Regions from separate parts of the Rahnella sp. RcJ3 genome, predicted to be linked through region 2. Evidence: predicted binding sites of a transcription regulator. Region 2 holds the regulator's gene; each other region holds the start of a gene.
What was found. Region 2 encodes Fur, which represses iron uptake genes when iron is present. Its sites were predicted from a motif close to ATAATAATGAGAACNACTATCAA; they were not measured.
Positions count from the first base shown of each region.

Region 1 (7,006 bases), on a different contig from region 2:
GTGACCGCTGATGTATTTGGTCGCGGAATGCAGAACGATATCAATGCCCAGTTCCAGCGGGCGCGTCAGGTACGGTGTGGCAAAAGTATTATCCGCCACACTGACTGCACCGGCGGCTTTCGACAGACGGGCGACTTCAGCCAGATCGGCGATATCCAGTCCCGGGTTAGCCGGGGTTTCCACCAGCACCACTTTGGTGTTTTTTGTGAATGCCGCTTCCAGTTCGCTCACATGGGTAACGTGAACCGGTTTGATGCCATAACGTGGCAGCAGGTTACGCACCACGCCTTCAGTGCCGCCATACAGCGTGCCGATATGAATGATTTCATCGCCGGGAACCAGCAGGGCAAACAACGTGGCGCTGATCGCTGCCATGCCACTCGCGCAGGCAACGGCGGTTTCTGCACCTTCGAGCGCCGCCAGTTTCTGTTCAAAAACGGCCACCGTCGGATTGGCGAAACGGCTGTAAATATAACCCGGTTCTTCACCACTGAAACGGCGTACGCCGCTGTCAAAATCCGGATATGAAAATGCCGATGCGGCGGTGATAGGTGTCGCAATCGCGCCGGTCAGGGCATCGGGCTGCTGTCCGCCATGAACGGCGAGCGTACGCATCCCTAAAGAACGTGAAGTGTTCAGTTTTTTCATCTTGGAATCCTGTCGATAGTAGGCAGAAATTATATCAACACTGGAGAAAGGTAGCTTTTTCAGCTTAAGAACATTTTCGGCGCAAACCCGATAGCCTGGTTATAAAGACTATAGCGTGCGCCGGCGTCAATAAAGGGGGATCAGGCTTCGATATCTTGCGGGAAGGTTTGCGACCAGGCTTCGAAACCGCCGTCAACGCTGTAGACCGATTCGAAACCCTGAGAAATCAAAAATTGCGCGGCACCGCGGCTGCTGATGCCGTGATAACACATCACCAGTACCGGTGTTTTGGCATCGGCATGCTGGATAAACGCAGGCAGGCTGTCGTTGCTCAGGTGATAAGCGCCAGGTGCATGTGCTGCGCCGAAGCTTTGCGGGTCACGAATATCGACCATCACGGCTTCGCCTGAGGTCAGGCGGGAATGTGCTTGTTCAACGCTGATTGCTTCAAATTGTTCCATTCTGGTCTTGCCTCATAAAAGGTTATGCCGCCATTCTACCCAATAATTGCACAACTAAGACCAGACGAAATACAGGGATAAAGGCTAAACCAGGATCACCTGCACGCCTTTCTGACGTAATTGCCCGATGATTTCATCATTCGCTTCTTTGCCGGTGATCAGCACATCGATTTGTTCGGTGCGGCTGAACAGCATGCCCGCGCGCTGGCCGATTTTGCTGCTGTCGACCAGTACCGCCAAATTCCCAACATAATTCAACATCTTCTGCTCGGCCATCGCGGTCAGCATATCGGTTTTGTACAGGCCATCGGCGGTCAGCCCCGCGCCGCTGGTGAACATCCAGTGCCCGGCATACAGGCTGGCATCGCCGTCTTGTGGTGCCAGCGTAATTGACTGACTTTTATTGTACTGACCGCCCATGATCACCACGCTGTCGTGCTCCTGTTCAATCAGATAATTGGCCAGCGGCAGATAATTGGTAATGACCTGAATATCTTTTCCGCACATTTCACGGCCGAGCAGAAACGCCGTCGAACCGCAGTTTATCACCACGCTTTCACCCGGCTGGCACAGTTCGGATGCCGCTTTGGCGATGCGCATTTTCTCGTTGAGATTGTGCGTCTGATGGATATTCAGCGGTGTCCAGTTCTGGCGTGGCTGATTCACGGCTTCAGCGCCATTGCGCACTTTCCGCAATTTGCCCAGTTCGTTGAGCTTGGTGATGTCACGACGCGCCGTAGCGGGTGAAATATCAAACTGATCAATCACATCAGCGACGGAAATCTGCCCCTGACGTTGCAGCAGATCGAGAATAGCATTGTGGCGTTGTGGCTCAGTCATGGTGGCTCCGCAGGTAAATAGGTGATTACCGCGTGATTATAAACGAGCAGTAATGGCAATTACATGGTTTATAAAAAAGCGGAGTCTGCTGCCTCCGCCTGTTCATAACATACTTTATAAGAAAGACTTGAATGGCAGATCAGTCTCTGTCGTAAAGCAGTCGTCAAAGCCACGCGGATAGTGATACTCGAAGTTATCCTTATCATCCGGATACGTGAATTTACCGCCGACCTGCCAGATAAACGGCTTGAAGCCGTATTTCAGGCGATCTTTTTTCATCTCCCACAGCACGCGGATTTCCTGCGGATCGGCCTGGAAATTCGACCAGATATCATGGTGGAACGGAATAACGACTTTGGTGTTGAGGGATTCCGCCATGCGCAGCATATCGACGCTGGTCATTTTGTCGGTCACACCACGCGGGTTTTCGCCATAAGAGCCGAGCGCCACGTCTATCTGATATTCGTTACCGTGTTTGGCGTAGTAGTTGGAATAGTGCGAATCGCCGCTGTGATACAGGTTACCGCCCGGCGTTTTGAACAAATAATTCACCGCGCGCTGATCCATCATATCCGGCAATACCCCTGCGGCTTTCTGGTCTGCGGGCAGGGTGATCAGCACCGTGCGGTCGAAAGAATCCAGTGCGTGAATTTCCACGTCTTTGATCCTCACCACTTTGCCCGGCGTCATCACGATGCAACGACTGGCGGGCACGCCCCAGCTCATCCACAAATCCACACAGGTTTGCGGGCCGATAAAGGGCACGTCAGCAGCACAGTTTTGCATGACAGCGGCGGCCACGTTCACATCGATATGATCGTTATGATCGTGGGTGGATAACACCGCGTCGATCTCCCTGATCGCAAAGGGATCGAGCACAAACGGTGTGGTGCGCAGATTCGGCTGGAGCTTCTTTACACCGGCCATGCGCTGCATCTGGTGGCCGGTTTTCATCAGCGGGCTGCTGTGATTTTGCTTGCCGACGCCACACCAGAAATCGACACAAATATTCGCGCCGCCCTCAGACTTCAGCCAGATCCCCGTACAGCCCAGCCACCACATGGCAAAGGTGCCCGGCGCGACCTTTTCCTGCTCGATCTCTTCGTTTAACCAGGTGCCCCATTCCGGGAAAGTGCTGAGGATCCAGGATTCGCGGCTGATCGTTTCTACTTTGCTCATAGTATTCCCTCATCTGAGTTGGCTTTGAAATAGAGTCACAATAAATCATTTAGTGATTATATATGATTTGTTTGTGAGAAGTTATCATCGAAAATTCATAATGACAATGATTATAAACGAGCGATTTTTAGCATTAAGCAGGGGGTGACAAAGGAGGATGGGAGGATTTCAGGCGGTTTTCACATGCCTTTTTTTGTAGTATATGGCTGATATTTATCATAAAAACAGAGTGATTTAGTTTGTTAGCTCATTCTGCCGATGACGATATCTTGCGAGACTGCTCACAAATAATCATTGCGAATCTTTATTTGATTCGATGTGAGCATTAGAGTGCGTTTGTCCCTCACTTTTTAGCGCAGCGGTTATGTTCAAGTGCGTTGAAGAGATCAAACAAGGTCAGACGGAGAGTCTTATGGAATTCCTCTACACCATCTTCACCGTATTTTTTAATCAGGTAATGACTAACGCGCCGTTGCTGCTGGGTATTGTGACCATGCTCGGTTACATCCTGCTCAGGAAGAGCGCGACGGTGATTATCAAGGGCACCATCAAAACCATTATCGGCTTTATGTTACTGCAGGCGGGGTCCGGCATTCTGACCGGTACCTTCAAACCGGTGGTGGCAAAACTTTCAGAAGTGTATGGCATTAACGGTGCAATATCAGATACCTATGCCTCAATGATGGCCACGGTGGAGCGCATGGGCGAGGCCTATAGCTGGGTCGGTTACGCGGTGCTGATCGCCCTGGCGCTGAATATCCTGATGGTGGTATTTCGCCGCATTACCGGCATTCGCACCATCATGCTGACCGGCCATATCATGTTCCAGCAGGCGGGGCTGATTGCGGTGTTCTTCTTCATCATGGGCTATCCGATGTGGACCACCATCTGGTCAACCGCAATTCTGGTATCCCTGTACTGGGGAATTACCTCGAACATGATGTACAAACCGACGCAGGCCGTGACCGAAAACAGCGGCTTCTCGATTGGTCACCAGCAGCAATTTGCCTCGTGGATCGCTTATAAAATCGCGCCGTATCTCGGCAAGAAAGAAGACAGTGTTGAAGATCTCAAACTGCCGGGCTGGCTGAATATTTTCCATGACAATATCGTGTCTACCGCCATCGTGATGACCGTGTTCTTCGGCATCATTCTGTGTTCCTTCGGCCTCGACACCCTGCAGCAAATGGCCGGAAAAACCCACTGGACGATTTACATCCTGCAAACCGGTCTGATGTTTGCAGTGGCGATTTTCATCATTATTCAGGGCGTGCGTATGTTCGTTGCTGAACTGACCGAAGCCTTTAACGGCATCTCCCAACGCCTGATCCCGGGTGCCGTGCTGGCCATCGACTGCGCGGCTATTTACAGCTTTGCGCCGAACGCCGTGGTCTGGGGCTTTATGTGGGGCACCATCGGCCAGCTGATTGCTGTCGCCATTCTGTTTGGCATGGGCTCTTCCATCATGATCATCCCCGGCTTTATCCCGATGTTCTTCTCTAACGCCACCATCGGCGTGTTTGCCAATCACTTCGGCGGCTGGCGCGCGGCGCTGAAAATCTGTCTGGTAATGGGGATGATCGAAATCTTCGGCTGCGTCTGGGCCATCAAACTCACCGGCCTGAGCGCCTGGATGGGCATGGCAGACTGGTCGATTCTGGCACCGCCAATGGTGCAGGGCTTCTTCAGCATCGGTATGGCCTTTATGGGCGTCATTGCGGTGATTGTGCTGCTCTACATGTTCTTCGCGGGTCGCGCATTGCGGGCCGAAGAAGATGCTGAAAAACAGGCGCTTAATCAGTCCGTTTCTCACTAATGACTGTTCACTAATGACTTCTCACAAATAACTTCTCACCAAACAAAGAGGTTCCCATGACAGTACGAATTCTGGCGGTATGCGGTTGCGGGCAAGGCAGTTCGATGATCATGAAGATGAAAATCGGCCAGTTTCTGACGCAGGAAGGCGTGGATCACACCATGAATAGCTGCGCGGTGGGGGAATACAAATCCGAGCTGAGCGGGGCTGACATTATTGTCGCCTCCACGCACGTGGCGGATGAAATCACCGTCAGCGGCAACAAATACGTGGTCGGCGTGCGCAACATGCTGTCGGCGGCGGACTTCGGTCCGAAAGTGATGGAAGTGATTAACGCGCACTTTTCCGCAGACCTGAAAAAGTAAGGAGCGATGTATGAAACTGCGAGATTCGCTGGCTGAAAACAACTCGATTCGCCTCAACGCAGAAGCAGAAACCTGGCAGGGCGCAGTGAAAATTGGCGTCGATATGCTGGTAGAAGCCGGAGTGGTAGAGCCGCGTTATTACCAGGCGATTCTGGACGGCGTCGAACGTTTCGGGCCGTATTTCGTGATCGCGCCCGGGCTTGCCATGCCGCATGGCCGTCCGGAAGAAGGTGTGCTGAAAACCGGTTTTGCGCTGGTGACGCTGAAAAAACCGCTGGTGTTCAATCATGAAGATAACGATCCGGTGGATATCCTCATCACGCTGGCGGCGGTGGATGCCAATGCGCATCAGGAAATCGGCATCATGCAGGTGGTGAACCTGTTTGATGATGAAGCCAATTTTGACCGCCTGCGTGCCTGCACCACGGCGCAACAGGTGCTGGATCTGATCGACCTGACCTCCGCCACGGCGGTTCACTAATTCGTTAGCAGAGAAGGAATATATTATGTCTCATTCATTACCGATGTTGCAGGTGGCGCTGGATAACCAGTCGATGGACGACGCTTACAAAACCACGCGTCTGATCGCCAGCGAAGTCGACATTATCGAAGTCGGCACTATTTTGTGTGTCGCAGAAGGTGTGCGCGCGGTGCGTGACCTTAAGGCGCTGTATCCGGAAAAAATTGTGCTGGCCGATGCCAAAATCGCCGATGCCGGAAAAATCCTCTCGCGCATGTGTTTCGAAGCCCATGCTGACTGGGTGACGGTGATTTGCTGTGCCGACATCAACACCACCAAAGGTGCGCTGGAAGTGGCGAAAGAATTTAACGGCGACGTGCAGATTGAGCTGACCGGTTACTGGACGTGGGAACAGGCGCAGGAATGGCACGACGCAGGCATCGGGCAGGTGGTTTATCACCGCAGCCGCGACGCGCAGGCCGCCGGGGTGGCGTGGAGCGATGCCGATATCTCGGCGATTAAACGCCTTTCCGCCATGGGTTTTAAAGTGACCATTACCGGCGGACTGGCGCTGGAAGATTTGCCGCTATTTAAAGACATTCCGGTGCACGTCTTTATCGCCGGACGTAGTATCCGCGACGCCAAAGATCCGGTTGACGCAGCACGTCAGTTCAAAAAATCCATTCGCCAGCTCTGGGGCTAAGGAACACCGAATGATGCATAAAGCCGTTCCACTCGGTATCTATGAAAAAGCCCTGCCTGCGGGCGAAGACTGGCTGATGCGCCTGACACTGGCGAAAGAGCTGGGCTTCGATTTCGTTGAAATGTCGGTGGATGAAACCGACAACCGGCTGGCGCGGCTGGACTGGTCACGCGAGCAACGTTTGCGGGTAGTTGATGCAATATCGCGCACCGGCATCCGCATTCCGTCCATGTGCCTGAGCGCGCACCGGCGGTTCCCGCTTGGTGCAGAAGATGATGAAACCCGCAATCAGGGTCTGGAAATCATGCGCAAGGCCATCGTGCTGGCGCAGGATCTCGGCATTCGCGTGATCCAGCTTGCCGGTTATGACGTGTATTACCAGCAGGCCAATGAAAATACCCGCGAGCGTTTTCGCGATGGCTTGCAGGAGTCCGTCGAAATGGCCAGTCGTGCGCAGGTCACGCTGGCGATGGAAATCATGGATTACCCGCTGATGAATTCGATCAGCAAAGCGCTGGGTTACAGTCATTACCT
Region 1 covers NZ_QSNX01000014.1:17,987-24,992, forward strand. Annotated here, with positions in the region: gene DXU84_RS17895 (PLP-dependent aspartate aminotransferase family protein) at 1-648, opposite strand, end outside; gene glpE (thiosulfate sulfurtransferase GlpE) at 789-1,109, opposite strand; gene ulaR (HTH-type transcriptional regulator UlaR) at 1,194-1,949, opposite strand; gene ulaG (L-ascorbate 6-phosphate lactonase) at 2,064-3,128, opposite strand; gene ulaA (PTS ascorbate transporter subunit IIC) at 3,541-4,944, shown strand; gene ulaB (PTS ascorbate transporter subunit IIB) at 5,001-5,309, shown strand; gene ulaC (PTS ascorbate transporter subunit IIA) at 5,320-5,790, shown strand; gene DXU84_RS17930 (3-keto-L-gulonate-6-phosphate decarboxylase UlaD) at 5,816-6,472, shown strand; gene DXU84_RS17935 (L-ribulose-5-phosphate 3-epimerase) at 6,483-7,006, shown strand, end outside.
Region 1: the regulator Fur is predicted to act here: its motif matches at 3,223-3,245, upstream of ulaG (L-ascorbate 6-phosphate lactonase).

Region 2 (7,006 bases):
AACGTGAAAGACTCCGCACTGGTCAACGACGGACTGGCGAAACGTCTGGGCGCTTCAGGAGTTATCCGTCTGAATAAACAAAGCGTGCAGGTGATTGTCGGTACCCGTGCCGAAATCATTGCCGGTGCGATGCGTACCGCACTGAATGCAGGCCCGATTGCTGCGGCTACCGTGACTCCGGCTGCGCCAGTGTCTGAAATCAAACCTCAGGCAGTGCCAAACAGCGTGAAAACGGTAGTGGAAACTTTAGTGTCTCCGGTTACCGGTGACATTGTGGCGCTGGATCAGGTGCCTGATGAAGCCTTTGCCAGCAAAGCGGTGGGTGATGGTGTTGCCATCCGTCCTACCGATAAAATCGTTGTGTCGCCGGCTGCGGGCACGGTGGTGAAAATCTTCAATACCAATCATGCGTTCTGCCTGGAAACGACTTCCGGTGCTGAAATCGTGGTGCATATGGGGATTGATACTGTTGCACTGAACGGCCAGGGCTTTACCCGCCTGGTTGAAGAAGGGACAACAGTCACTGCCGGTCAGCCTGTACTGGAACTGGATCTGGATTATCTGAATGCCAATGCGCGCTCAATGATCAGCCCGGTAGTCGTCAGCAATATTGATGATTATACCGGTGTGACGTCACTGGCCAGCGGTTCAGTGGTTGCCGGTCAAACGAAACTGTTCGATATCCAGGGCAAATAACCCTGCGGATGACGTAACAGGTCGACGTAGTGACAGCGGGAAGAGAGCGATCTCTTCCCGCTTTTTATTGTCTGAGGACAGAGGCAGCAGAGATAACCACGATTTAATGCAACTAACGGTTGTTTCCCGGCGTGGCTTGTTGGAACATAAGCGGTTATCCGTAGAGTCAATGTTGCGTAGAGGAATTGCACAATGAGTGAGGCTGAAGCCCGCCCAACAAATTTTATCCGTCAGATTATTGATGAAGATCTGGCGACCGGGAAACACAATACCGTTCACACCCGTTTCCCACCTGAGCCTAATGGTTATCTGCACATCGGTCATGCGAAATCTATCTGCCTGAATTTCGGCATCGCGCAAGACTATCAGGGCCAGTGTAATCTGCGTTTTGACGATACCAACCCGGCAAAAGAAGACATCGAATTCGTTGAGTCAATCAAACGCGACGTCCAGTGGTTAGGTTTCGACTGGAGCGGCGATATTCATTACTCCTCGGACTATTTTGATCAACTGCATGCTTATGCGCTTGAACTGATCAACAAAGGTCTGGCGTATGTTGATGAACTGTCTCCTGACCAGATCCGTGAATATCGCGGCTCCCTGACGTCGCCGGGTAAAAACAGCCCGTACCGCGATCGCACCGTGGAAGAGAACATTGCGTTATTTGAAAAAATGCGTAACGGTGAGTTCGCCGAAGGCGCTGCGTGTCTGCGTGCAAAAATCGATATGGCCTCGCCATTCTTTGTGATGCGTGATCCGGTTCTGTACCGTATTAAATTCGCAGAACATCACCAGACCGGTAAAAAATGGTGCATCTATCCGATGTACGATTTCACCCACTGCATTTCCGATGCGCTGGAAGGGATCACCCATTCGCTGTGTACGCTGGAATTCCAGGATAACCGTCGTCTGTACGACTGGGTTCTGGATAATATTTCTATTCCATGCCACCCGCGTCAGTACGAATTCTCCCGTCTGAATCTCGAATACTCCATCATGTCCAAGCGCAAGCTGAACCTGCTGGTGACCGAGAAGATTGTTGAAGGCTGGGATGACCCGCGCATGCCGACCGTTTCAGGTCTGCGTCGCCGGGGCTATACCGCGGCATCTATCCGTGAATTCTGCCGTCGTATCGGCGTTACCAAGCAGGATAACAACGTTGAAATGATGGCGCTGGAATCTTGCATCCGTGACGATCTCAACGAGAACGCACCGCGCGCCATGGCGGTTATCAATCCGGTTAAAGTGATCATTGAAAACTTTACCGGTGATGATGTGCAGATGGTGAAGATGCCGAATCATCCGGGCAAACCGGAAATGGGCACCCGCGAAGTGCCGTTTACCCGTGAGATTTACATCGATCAGGCTGATTTCCGCGAAGAAGCCAACAAGCAGTACAAGCGTCTGGTGTTGGGCAAAGAAGTGCGCCTGCGTAATGCGTATGTGATCAAAGCAGAACGTATCGAGAAAGACGAGGAAGGGAATATCACCACTATCTTCTGTTCTTACGATATCGACACGCTGAGCAAAGATCCTGCCGATGGCCGCAAGGTGAAAGGCGTGATCCACTGGGTGTCCGCGTCTGAAGGCAAACCGGCTGAGTTCCGCCTGTATGACCGTCTGTTCAGCGTCGCAAACCCGGGCCAGGCGGAAGACTTCCTGACCACCATCAACCCGGATTCCCTGGTGATTTCCCACGGTTTCGTGGAGCCATCACTGGTGGCTGCACAGGCTGAAATCAGCCTGCAGTTTGAGCGTGAAGGTTACTTCTGTGCCGACAATCGCTACTCAAGTGCTGAACATCTGGTGTTTAACCGTACCGTTGGCCTGCGTGATACCTGGGAAAGCAAACCCGTCGCGTAAGCCCTCAGTATGAGGTAATAAAAACGCAGTTCAGGCTGCGTTTTTTTTCGCCTGTTATTCTTGTCAGAGATGCCTTTTGTTTTTCGTCGCGAATTAATGTATTTCCTATGCTTACTTTTAAAACGTTGTGCCACAGCCGTTCATATTGCTGAAACGTTTAAACTGTAAGATGATTTTGTTTAATCGTATGTTTTAATTATATATTATTATAGTCCATTGCTTTAATCCTTTCCTGCATACCTCTGTAATGCTTTTTCATCTTTATGTGCACTTTGTCATATTTCGATAATTAATGATTAATTACTCATTGATAATTCGCGTCGCGAAAAATACTCTTGATGTTGATTTAACCGGTTACGCCTCTGGCGACCGCTTTTTATACCCGTTTGGGTTTTGCTCGTTTTTTTAGTCAACATGAGGAATCTCTATGCACAAGCACCGTAACAGGGGCAGGGGATCGGCTTACCTGAAACCTGCCATGTATTCTCTCGCCGGCACCTTACTGGGTGGCGGAATGATGTTTTCACAAGAGACCAAAGCAGCCGGTTTTATTGATGATTCCACACTGACCGGCGGTGTGTACTACTGGCAGCGTGAACGTGACCGCAAGGACATGGATCCGGCGAGTGACCACTACAAAGACTATACAACCAACCTTTCGCATTCTACCGCTAACCTGAACCTCGATTTTTCTTCCGGCTATGCCTGGGACATGTTTGGTATTGATATCGCAGCCTTTACGGCGATTGAAATGGCCGAGAGCAGCGAGAGCGGCCATCCCAACGAAATCGCCTTTTCTAACAGCAACCGCGCCTACGACGAAGATTACTCCGGGGATAAAAGTGGGGTCAGTCTTTATAAGGCAGCCGGTAAATTCAAATATGGCGGATTCTGGGGGCACGCAGGGTATATTCAGCCTACCGGACAGACGCTGATCGCACCGCACTGGAGCTTTATGCCGGGTACGTATCGCGGTGCGGAAGCCGGTTATAAACACGATTTCGGTGACCCGGGTGAACTGAGTTTCTCCTATATGTGGGCTGATGAATATAAATCGCCGTGGCATCTGGAAATGGATGATTTCCGCCAGAATGACAAGAAAACCGGCGTTTCTTATATTCATTCGCTCGGTGCGAAATATGATTTTAAAAATGACTTCGTACTGGAAGGCGCATTTGGCCAGGCTGAAAGTTATGTCGATCAGTACTTTGCTAAGGCCTCGTACAAAATGGATCTGCTGGGCAATCCGCTGACCACCAGCTATCAGTTCTATGGTGCAGAAGACCGCATCAGTGACAAGAATGATCCGAACAGTCTGTATGACGGTCTGGCATGGTTGCAGGCACTGACCTTTGGCTATACCACCGGGCAGTTTAACTGGCGTCTGGAAGGGACGATGGTGAAAGCGGAAGGGAATCAGGGCTACTTCCTGCAGCGCATGACCCCGACTTATTCTTCCTCAAACGGCCGTCTTGATGTGTGGTGGGACAACCGCTCGGACTTCAACGCCAACGGTGAAAAAGCAGTATATGCAGGCGTATTGTATGATCTGGCGAAATGGGATTTACCGGGCTTCGCGGTCGGTGGTTCGTACGTCTATGCCTGGGATGCCAAACCGAGCACCAACGCCGCTTATGACCAGAGCCAGCGTCTGAAAGAAAGCGCATGGAGCCTGGATGCGCTGTACACCATTCAGGAAGGGCGCGCCAAAGGGACGTTGTTCAAACTGCATTACACCCAGTACGACAACCATTCGGACATACCGAGCTGGGGCGGCGGTTACGGCAACATTTTCCAGGATGAAAAAGACGTGAAATTCATCGTTATCGCTCCATTTACTATTTTCTGAGGTCGCTATGTCGATGAATAAATTACTGATGATCATGGTTTCGGCTGTTTTGCTGGCCGGTTGTGCACCCACCGCCGATCAGGCACAAATATCCCAAACGCGGGAAGATTACCGTGCCTGTATCAATACGTCAGAAGGCAATCCGGACAAACTGGCATCCTGCGAGGTGTTACTGAATAAACTGAAACAGGAAAAAGCCCACCAGCAATTTGCAGAACAGGAGACGGTGCGCGTGGTGGATTATCAGCGATGTCTGACGGCGCGTAAAACTGGCGACGGTCAGGCATATGCTGCTGATTGCGGGAAAATCTGGCAGGAAATAAAAACGAACAATTCACCTAAGCCGTGAATCTCAGCAGCGAAACATACCCCGGCTTGCCGGGGTTTTTTATGCCTGCTATCCGGGCTCAATCTGCGTCGATATCAGACATAAAAAAACCGCTTTTCAGCGGTTAATTTAGTCAAAGCCTGTGCAGATTACTGCGCAGGTTTATCGTTGTGCAAAGAGTCATCTTCGCGGCAATCGCCTGCTTCACAGTGGCCGTACAGATACAGGCTGTGGTTGGTGAGCTTGATACCGTGTTTCTTAGCAATCTCACGCTGACGACCTTCAATATATTCGTCACGGAATTCGATCACACGACCGCAATCCAGACAGATCAGGTGGTCGTGGTGATGTTGCTGGGTCAGTTCGAATACGGACTTGCCGCCTTCGAAGTTATGACGGGTGACAATACCGGCGTCGTCAAACTGGTTCAGAACGCGGTAAACCGTCGCCAGGCCAATTTCTTCACCCATATCAATCAGTTGCTTGTAAAGATCTTCCGCACTAACGTGATGACCTTCCGGCGCTTGCAGCACTTCCAGGATTTTGAGGCGCGGAAGCGTGACTTTTAAGCCGGCTTTCTTCAGTGCGGTGTTGTTGTCAGTCATGCGGATTCAGTCCTGTTACTATGTGCTAATCAAGTTGAGGCATGCAGCCTGTGGCATCGGCGGCACAAAATTATTCGTTTAGTCTCTTCGTTTAACGCAATGTGCCAATTCTCGTCAACGACAGCCTGTTAATAAAGATCACAAATTGCCGGTCACATTTGGAATGCAACGACTTGATCAATAGAAAAAACAGAGGAACTCAGTGTACCTTGATACGACCGAAAGTTACAATTTTGTAGCAGTTAAATTGTTAATTTCAGTAATAGTTTGGCCCTTCAATTGTAGAATAAATCCTCAGGGCCAACAGGGTTTTTAGCCAATAATTTCAGAAAGGCTAAGTTCTTCTGTGATCTGTTTCACCCAGGCATCAACACGTTCGCTGGTCAGTTCGGGCTGACGATCTTCGTCAATTGCCAGTCCTATGAAGTGCTTATCATCCGCCAGGCCTTTAGATGCTTCAAAGTGGTAACCTTCGGTAGGCCAATGTCCGACAATCACTGCGCCGCGTGGCTCAATGATATCGCGCACGGTGCCCAGCGCATCGCAGAAATATTCGGCGTAGTCTTCCTGGTCACCGCAACCAAACAGTGCCACCAGCTTACCTTCGAAATCTATCTCTTCCAGCGTTGGGAAAAAGTCGTCCCAGTCACACTGCGCTTCACCGTAATACCAGGTTGGAATGCCGATAAGCAAAATATCGAATTTTTCCAGATCCTCTTTGCTGCTCTTCGCAATGTCATGCACCTCTGCAACATCTTTACCCAATTGCTTCTGGATCATTTTTGCGATGTTTTCGGTGTTACCTGTATCGGATCCAAAGAAGATACCTACAACGGCCATAAGATTACCTAACCTCTTGTTCTCAATGAAGTGCTCTGCAACGCAGGCAATAATAATGCAGATGATAGCAAACTCGTGCGGCGGAGAATATGCTTCTGCTCGCCTTCTTAACTGGGAAATAAGTTTATCGGGCAATATTTTTATGTGTTATCGCCTTTGTGTGCTTTCACCTGCGGCGAATTAACCTCAGGCTTAATAAGGTCAAAAGCAAGTTTGAGAAATAAGTCGTCACAATACTAAATTTCGAGAACATTCCGCCGATAGATGATTCGGGAGCAATCTCAACATAATAAAGAAATCGATGCCCGGAGAGGTGTTCAAACATGTCCTGGGGCACTTGCCTGCTGGTTACCTGTCTTGATTCTCCGCATCCCCGTCAATCCTCAGGCCAGAAACAGACATGTTTCGAGAGAGGCATATCGTGCAGTTTTTAAAAAATATCACCATCAGGGCCGCTTTATTAACCATTCTTGGCATCTTTTGCGTCATGTGGGCAGGTGTTTCCCTTTACACCGTCACCTCACTGGACACACTGACCCAAAATACCAAAAATAGTACCGAGCTGGTCAACAATATGGCGCTGATCAATAAAGGAAATGATCAGTATTTTCGTACCGTGACGCGCCTGAGCCGCGCCGTGGCACAGCTTCAGGCCGATCCGTCAAAAGGTCCGGAAATTTTTGATACCGCCAAACAATCACTCAGCGGGCTGACGCAGGCTCTGGCCAGTTTTAAAGCGGCACCGCATCCGGGGCTGGAAGATTCCTCCGTGCAGGAATTAATCACCAGTTGGGAAAATCTGATCACGCAGGGCGTCACGCCATT
Region 2 covers NZ_QSNX01000001.1:290,071-297,076, forward strand. Annotated here, with positions in the region: gene nagE (N-acetylglucosamine-specific PTS transporter subunit IIBC) at 1-696, shown strand, start outside; gene glnS (glutamine--tRNA ligase) at 889-2,559, shown strand; gene DXU84_RS01360 (OprD family outer membrane porin) at 3,038-4,408, shown strand; gene chiQ (ChiQ/YbfN family lipoprotein) at 4,422-4,757, shown strand; gene fur (ferric iron uptake transcriptional regulator) at 4,886-5,341, opposite strand; gene fldA (flavodoxin FldA) at 5,654-6,181, opposite strand; gene DXU84_RS01380 (methyl-accepting chemotaxis protein) at 6,603-7,006, shown strand, end outside.

Region 3 (7,006 bases), on a different contig from region 2:
TTCTACGAAGATTTTGCAGAGTTTGATGCCGATGCGGCGAAGAAACACTTACGCCCGGTTGCACGTCAGCCGCTGGAAGTGGTTCGCGCCAAACTGGCTGCTATCACTGACTGGACCGCTGAAAACATTCACCATGCGATTCAGGGCACGGCGGATGAGCTGGAAGTAGGGATGGGTAAAGTTGGTATGCCACTGCGCGTTGCGGTAACGGGCGCAGGCCAGTCACCAGGTGTTGATGTCACCGTTCACGCTATCGGCCAGAGCCGTGTGCTGGCGCGTATCGATATGGCGTTAGCCTTTATTGCTGAGCGCGAAACACAAGCACAGTAATGGCGGTTAAATAGCGATAAAAAAGCCAGCGCGGGAAACCGGCTGGCTTTTTCTTTTCGTAAAACCCGGGTGTGAAAAACGTCTTAATTAACGTTGTTCAGTTGCCGGTGTTTCAACGGTCGGGCGGTAGGCCAGGAAATACATCAGGCCAACGAAGCCCGCACCACCTACGGCGTTACCGAGGAACACGGCCACGAAGTTAGGCAGGTATTCTGACCAGCTCAGCGCACCGGCAAAGATTGCCGCAGGCACGATAAACATATTTGCTACCACGTGCTGGAAGCCGATGGCCACGAACGCCATAACCGGGAACCACATGCCGATCACTTTGCCGCCAACTTCTTTGCTGGCGAAGGCCAGCCAGATTGCCAGACACACCAGCCAGTTACAGCCGATACCGGAAATGAACGCATGCATGAAGTCTGCGTTGACCTTCGCGGTGGCGGTTGCCACCGTTTTGCTCAGGAAAGCGCCTTCCGTCAGCCCCAGAACGTGGCCGAAGAAATAGGCCACTGCCAGGCTGCCCAGCAGGTTAGCGACAGTGACCCAGAACCAGTTACGCAGCACCGCGTAAAGGCTGATCTGACGCGCGAACCAGGCGATAGGTAAGGTCATCATATTACCGGTCAGCAGTTCTCCCCCTGCTAACACGGTCAGAATGATGCCTACCGGGAAGACGGCAGCGCCAAGCAAGTTACTGAATGAACCCCAGGATGCAGGTAATGTCCCTATTACATGCAGATCCAGAAGGAAACCGGTGGCGATGAATGCGCCAGCCAGAAAGCCCAAAATTAACAAATTCAACACGGTGGCGCGGCTTTTATTAACGCCCGCTGTGACGGCGATGGATGCGATTTCTTTAGGTGAATACAAGGACATGGGAGTGCTCGAATGGTGTAAGTTATGATTATTGCGCGAGAAGTCTATTCTGAGATTTATCTCAAAACAAGGCGATTATCATAGTCTGCTAACATTTTATTAATCATTCGGACATAGATGTTAAGGAAATGCGTAAGCAGATCAGAAAGCTAGGAAAAATGCGGGCTGGCGGACAAATTGTAAAACAAAGCGTCTGTCTGAAAATTTCCCTGATGGCAGAGGATTTTTCCCTGTGGAATGGGGGATTTGGCGGCTTTTTCAGCGCTTGAATTGAGAAACGGATTTAGCCGTTGACAGGGGTAGCGACGTTTCATATTATGCGCCCCGTTCACCCGTTTTTACGGGCATGAATTGGGGGTATAGCTCAGCTGGGAGAGCGCTTGCATGGCATGCAAGAGGTCAGCGGTTCGATCCCGCTTATCTCCACCAACTTCCTTTCCAGAGCAAGTTGGCTGTTTCCTTCCCAGGGAAACAAAAAAGTAAATGTGTACGACCTCGTGTGGGGGTATAGCTCAGCTGGGAGAGCGCTTGCATGGCATGCAAGAGGTCAGCGGTTCGATCCCGCTTATCTCCACCAAATATTAAAGAAACCCGCTTCGGCGGGTTTTTTGCTTTTGGCGCTTTGTCATTTCTCCTGCCTGTTTTACTGCGCTGAATCGCAGACATAAAAAAAGGCGCCGGAGCGCCTTTCTCGTCGTTCTGTATTTGCTTACTTACGCCAGTACCAGACCCGCGATAGAAGCAGACAACACGCTGACCAGCGTTGAGCCGTACAGCAGTTTCAGGCCGAAGCGTGAAACCACGTTGCCCTGATGTTCGTTCAGGCCTTTGATAGCGCCGGCAACGATACCGATGGAAGAGAAGTTTGCGAAAGACACCAGGAACACGGACAGGATGCCCACGCCGCGTGGTGAAAGTTCGGTTGCTACTTTCTGCAGATCCAACATCGCAACGAATTCATTGGAAACCAGTTTGGTTGCCATGATGCTGCCTACCTGCAAGGCTTCGTGACTTGGTACGCCCATCATCCACGCGAATGGATAGAAGACATAACCCAGCACGCCCTGGAAGGTGATACCGAATACCACGTCGAACAACGCATTCAGGCATGAAATCAGTGCGATGAAACCAATCAACATGGCTGCAACGATGATAGCCACTTTGAAGCCTGCCAGGATGTATTCACCCAGCATTTCAAAGAAGCTCTGACCCTGGTGCGTATTACCGATTTGCAGGTCTTCTTCTGAATCAACCTTATAAGGGTTGATCAACGACAGTACGATGAAGGTACTGAACATGTTGAGCACCAGCGCAGCAACAACAAAGCGCGGTTCCAGCATGGTCATGTACGCACCCACAATCGACATAGAAACCGTCGACATTGCTGTGGCAGCCATGGTGTACATACGTTTTTCAGACATTTTGCTCAGAATATCTTTATACGCGATAAAGTTTTCTGACTGACCCAAAATCAGGGAGCTGATGGCGTTGAAAGATTCCAGTTTTCCCATGCCATTAATTTTCGACAGAACCGTACCGATAATACGGATGACGAAAGGCAGTACACGAATGTGTTGTAAAATACCGATCAACGCAGAAATAAACACGATCGGACACAAGACTTTCAAGAAGAAGAACGCTAATCCTTTATCGCTCATGCCTCCAAATACGAAGCCGGTCCCTTCCGCAGCGAATCCTAATAATTTTTCAAACAAGTCTGAGAAGCCTTTCACAAAACCTAAACCAACAGAAGAATTCAGGAAGAAGTAGGCTAACAAGACTTCGATGACCAACAGCTGAACGATGAAGCGTAAACGGATATTTTTCCGGTCACGGCTCACCAGTAAAGCGAGTGCAGCGACAACGGCCAACGCTAATACAAAGTGCAATATTCGGGACATGGGTGCTCCAAATTAGAGGCAGGCTATATTTCGACGGTCATTTTATGTAACGCGTACATTTAAAACGTGAAGTCGATTGCAAATATAGAAATTACAGACACGAATTGCAACAAATCGCGGCCCATCACACAAAAAATCAAGATGTTAATAAAACTAAGCACAATTAGCATTCCTGTGCTAGTTTTATCATGTGCCGTAATGCGTTCTGAATCTGGCCCGTTAATGTCTGTTTTAGGAAAGTGCGCTGCGTCTGGCTTTCTGAAGCCGGGTGAGCGAATCACCCCCTCAGTTATTACCTTCTCGCTTACTGCTGCTGCCTATCAGAGTAATCACTCAGATCATTCCAAATGCACTTGATAATCATTATCAATTAGATATCATTGATGTAAGCGTAATAATTGTAAGGGTTAACTAACTATGCTGAACAGCCGGGCCGAATCTGCAGGCCGCGCGTCCAGAAAGATGAAGCTTTCACTGATGGGACCGGCCTTTATCGCCGCCATTGGTTATATCGATCCGGGCAACTTTGCGACGAATATTCAGGCCGGTGCTTCTTATGGCTATCAGTTGCTGTGGGTGGTGGTATGGGCCAACGTCATGGCGATGTTGATCCAGTTGTTGTCTGCCAAACTCGGTATCGCGACCGGCAAAAACCTGGCCGAACATATCCGCGATCGTTTCCCGCGTCCGGCCGTCTGGGCTTACTGGGTGCAGGCGGAGATTATCGCAATGGCCACCGATCTGGCCGAATTTATTGGCGCCGCCATAGGCTTCAAATTGCTTCTCGGGGTTTCCCTGTTACAGGGCGCAGTACTTACCGGGATTGCCACCTTTATTATCCTTGGGCTGCAAAAACGCGGGCAAAAGCCGCTGGAACTGGTGATCGCCGGTTTACTGTTGTTTGTTGCTGCGGCTTATATTGTTGAATTGTTCTTCTCGCAGCCAAGCATGCTGGCGCTGGGCAAAGGCATGTTAATCCCCGCACTGCCAACCGCTGATTCGGTGTATCTAGCCGCGGGTGTGCTCGGCGCGACCATTATGCCGCATGTCATTTATCTGCACTCTTCGCTGACTCAGCGGGGCGGCAAGGCGTCCAAAGCGCAGCGTTATTCAGCCACCAAGCTGGATGTCGGTATTGCCATGACCATCGCCGGTTTTGTGAATCTGGCGATGATGGCGACGGCTGCGGCGGCATTCCATTTCAGCGGACACAGCGGGATCAGTGAGCTGGATGAAGCCTATCTGACGCTGCAACCGTTGCTCGGCCACGCTGCCGCGACCACCTTCGGTCTGAGTCTGGTGGCAGCCGGTTTATCTTCTACAGTTGTCGGCACGCTGGCCGGACAGGTAGTGATGCAAGGGTTCGTGAAATTCTACATTCCGCTGTGGGTTCGCCGTACGGTGACCATGATGCCGTCTTTTATTGTGATCCTGATGGGATTAGATGCCACACGTATTTTGGTGATGAGCCAGGTATTGCTGAGCTTCGGGATTGCGCTGGCATTGCTGCCGTTGCTGGCTTTTACCGGTAACCGCAGCCTGATGGGCGAGATGGTGAATACTAAAACCGTGCAGTGGGCGGGGCGGGTCATCGTGCTGATCGTCGTCAGCCTTAACCTTTATCTGCTGACAGGTATGTTGAAATAACGCCTTCGCCAGCGACAGATAATAAAAAACGGGACAGTTTGCGCTGTCCCGTTTTTGTTTTATTCCGTTGATTAATGGCGGTGATCGCCATGCCCGCCCCGGCGATCATCATGGCCGCGACCCCGATCCGGCCCGCGGCCGTGATCATAATGCGGACGTCCGTGGTCGCTGTGATGATAACGCGGTGGCGGCATCGGACGACGTGGCGGATGGCGTTCGTTCCACCAGCCATGATCGCGCCAGCGATAACCATCCCAGTAATAGCCGCGCGGGCTGCGTGCACCATAGTGGTGACCACGGTAACCATTCCACCAGCCTGGGTTACGCCAGTCATAGCCGTCCCAGTAATAACCCCGCCTGTCGCGATCACCGATATTGATAGAAAGGCCCGGCGTATTCAGGCTGAAGCTGCTGGCCTGCACGGTGGGTACCGCCGCAGGGAGCAGGGTAAAGAACAATGTGGCAAAAAGTACCGGCTTTAACATGAGTGGCCCCAGATTCCTTATAATTTATGCTGACAGTTATAAGGGGAAGAGGGCACCGGTACTATTGCTTACAATCCTGTTTTGAATGATTTACGCGCCTTAACGGTTTACTTACGAATCCTCCATAAAGGCGCGTTTTTTATACCGCAGGGTAATCGCTTACACTAAAATCCCTTCGATCGCCGCCAGTTCTTCTGTGCTGAAATGACGGTGAGAGACCATGCCCACGGCATCGTCGATCTGGCTGGTTTTACTGGCACCAATCAGGACGGACGTCACGCGGTCGCCGCGCAGAACCCACGCCAGCGCCATCTGCGACAGCTTCTGACCGCGTGCCTGCGCAATATCATTCAGCTTACGCACTTTTGCCAGCTTCTCTTCCGTCAGCTGATCTGCTGTCAGGAACTTACTGCCGCTGGCTGCGCGGGAATCTTCAGGAATGCCCGCCAGATAACGGTCAGTCAGCACGCCGCCTGCCAGTGGCGAGAAGGCGATAGACCCGACGCCGTTATCCGCCAGCGTATCCAGCAGATCAGCCTCAACCCAGCGCTCGAACATGGAATATTTCGGCTGATGGATCAGACAAGGCGTGCCAAGATCTTTCAGGATTTCAAACGCTTTTTTGGCGCGTTCTGCCGGATAATTCGACAAACCGACGTACAGGGCTTTGCCCTGACGCACGATCAAATCCAGCGCGGCCATGGTTTCTTCCAGCGGTGTATCAGGGTCAGGACGGTGATGATAGAAAATATCCACGTACTCCAGCCCCATGCGTTTCAGACTCTGATTCAGGCTGGCGACCAGATATTTTTTCGAGCCCCAGTCTCCGTACGGGCCGTCCCACATGGTGTAACCGGCTTTGGAGGAAATAATCAGCTCATCGCGATAAGGCAATAAATCTTCCTGCAGGATGCGGCCGAAATGCTGTTCTGCCGAACCCGGAGGCGGGCCGTAGTTATTGGCCAGATCGAAATGGGTGATCCCATGGTCGAAAGCATGGCGGATCAGTTTCCGGCCATTCTCAAAATGGGCGTTATCGCCGAAGTTATGCCACAAACCCAGGGAAACGGCGGGCAGTTTCAGACCGCTCTGGCCACAGCGACGGTATTCCATATTCTCGTAACGGGTTGGACTGGCTTGATACACCATGTGAGTCCTTATAATAAATTCAGAAGTGAACAGAAGGTTATAAATGTCATAAAAAACCAATTTTAGTGTATGCGCTTTCACAAGCATTTCCAGCTAATCAGATCACATCCGGAACAATCCTTGTACGCAGGATCGTTGATTACCGTGACTATTCTTCCTGCCTATTACCTTTACTGCTGAATCCGCTTCCCTGCATTAACACAGTGCAGGGGTGTAACTCTGCGTTGCCATGCCTTATTTCGAATAATAAATGTGCTGTCCCCCGGTTTGGAGTAATACTCATATTAGTGGGATTAACTGGTTACTTTATTTTTCACAGAGGATCGTCATGGTTAATGAATACACAGTAGGTGACTATCTCTTAGATCGTTTATCACTCAGCGGGATCTCCGAGTTGTTTGGCGTGCCGGGCGATTACAATCTGAAATTCCTCGACAGTGTGATTAATCATCAGCAAATCACCTGGGTTGGCTGTACCAATGAATTAAATGCCGCCTATGGCGCAGATGGTTACGCCCGTACCAAAGGTATTGCGGCGTTGCTGACGACGTTTGGTGTCGGCGAACTGAGCGCACTGAATGGCATTGCCGGTAGTTATGCGGAATATGTGCCCGT
Region 3 covers NZ_QSNX01000002.1:236,609-243,614, forward strand. Annotated here, with positions in the region: gene gltX (glutamate--tRNA ligase) at 1-330, shown strand, start outside; gene DXU84_RS03730 (formate/nitrite transporter family protein) at 418-1,209, opposite strand; gene DXU84_RS03735 (hypothetical protein) at 1,338-1,478, shown strand; tRNA gene DXU84_RS03740 (tRNA-Ala) at 1,563-1,638, shown strand; tRNA gene DXU84_RS03745 (tRNA-Ala) at 1,711-1,786, shown strand; gene DXU84_RS03750 (NupC/NupG family nucleoside CNT transporter) at 1,923-3,110, opposite strand; gene DXU84_RS03755 (Nramp family divalent metal transporter) at 3,528-4,757, shown strand; gene DXU84_RS03760 (DUF2502 domain-containing protein) at 4,829-5,242, opposite strand; gene mgrA (L-glyceraldehyde 3-phosphate reductase) at 5,402-6,391, opposite strand; gene DXU84_RS03770 (alpha-keto acid decarboxylase family protein) at 6,720-7,006, shown strand, end outside.
Region 3: the regulator Fur is predicted to act here: its motif matches at 3,458-3,480, upstream of DXU84_RS03755 (Nramp family divalent metal transporter).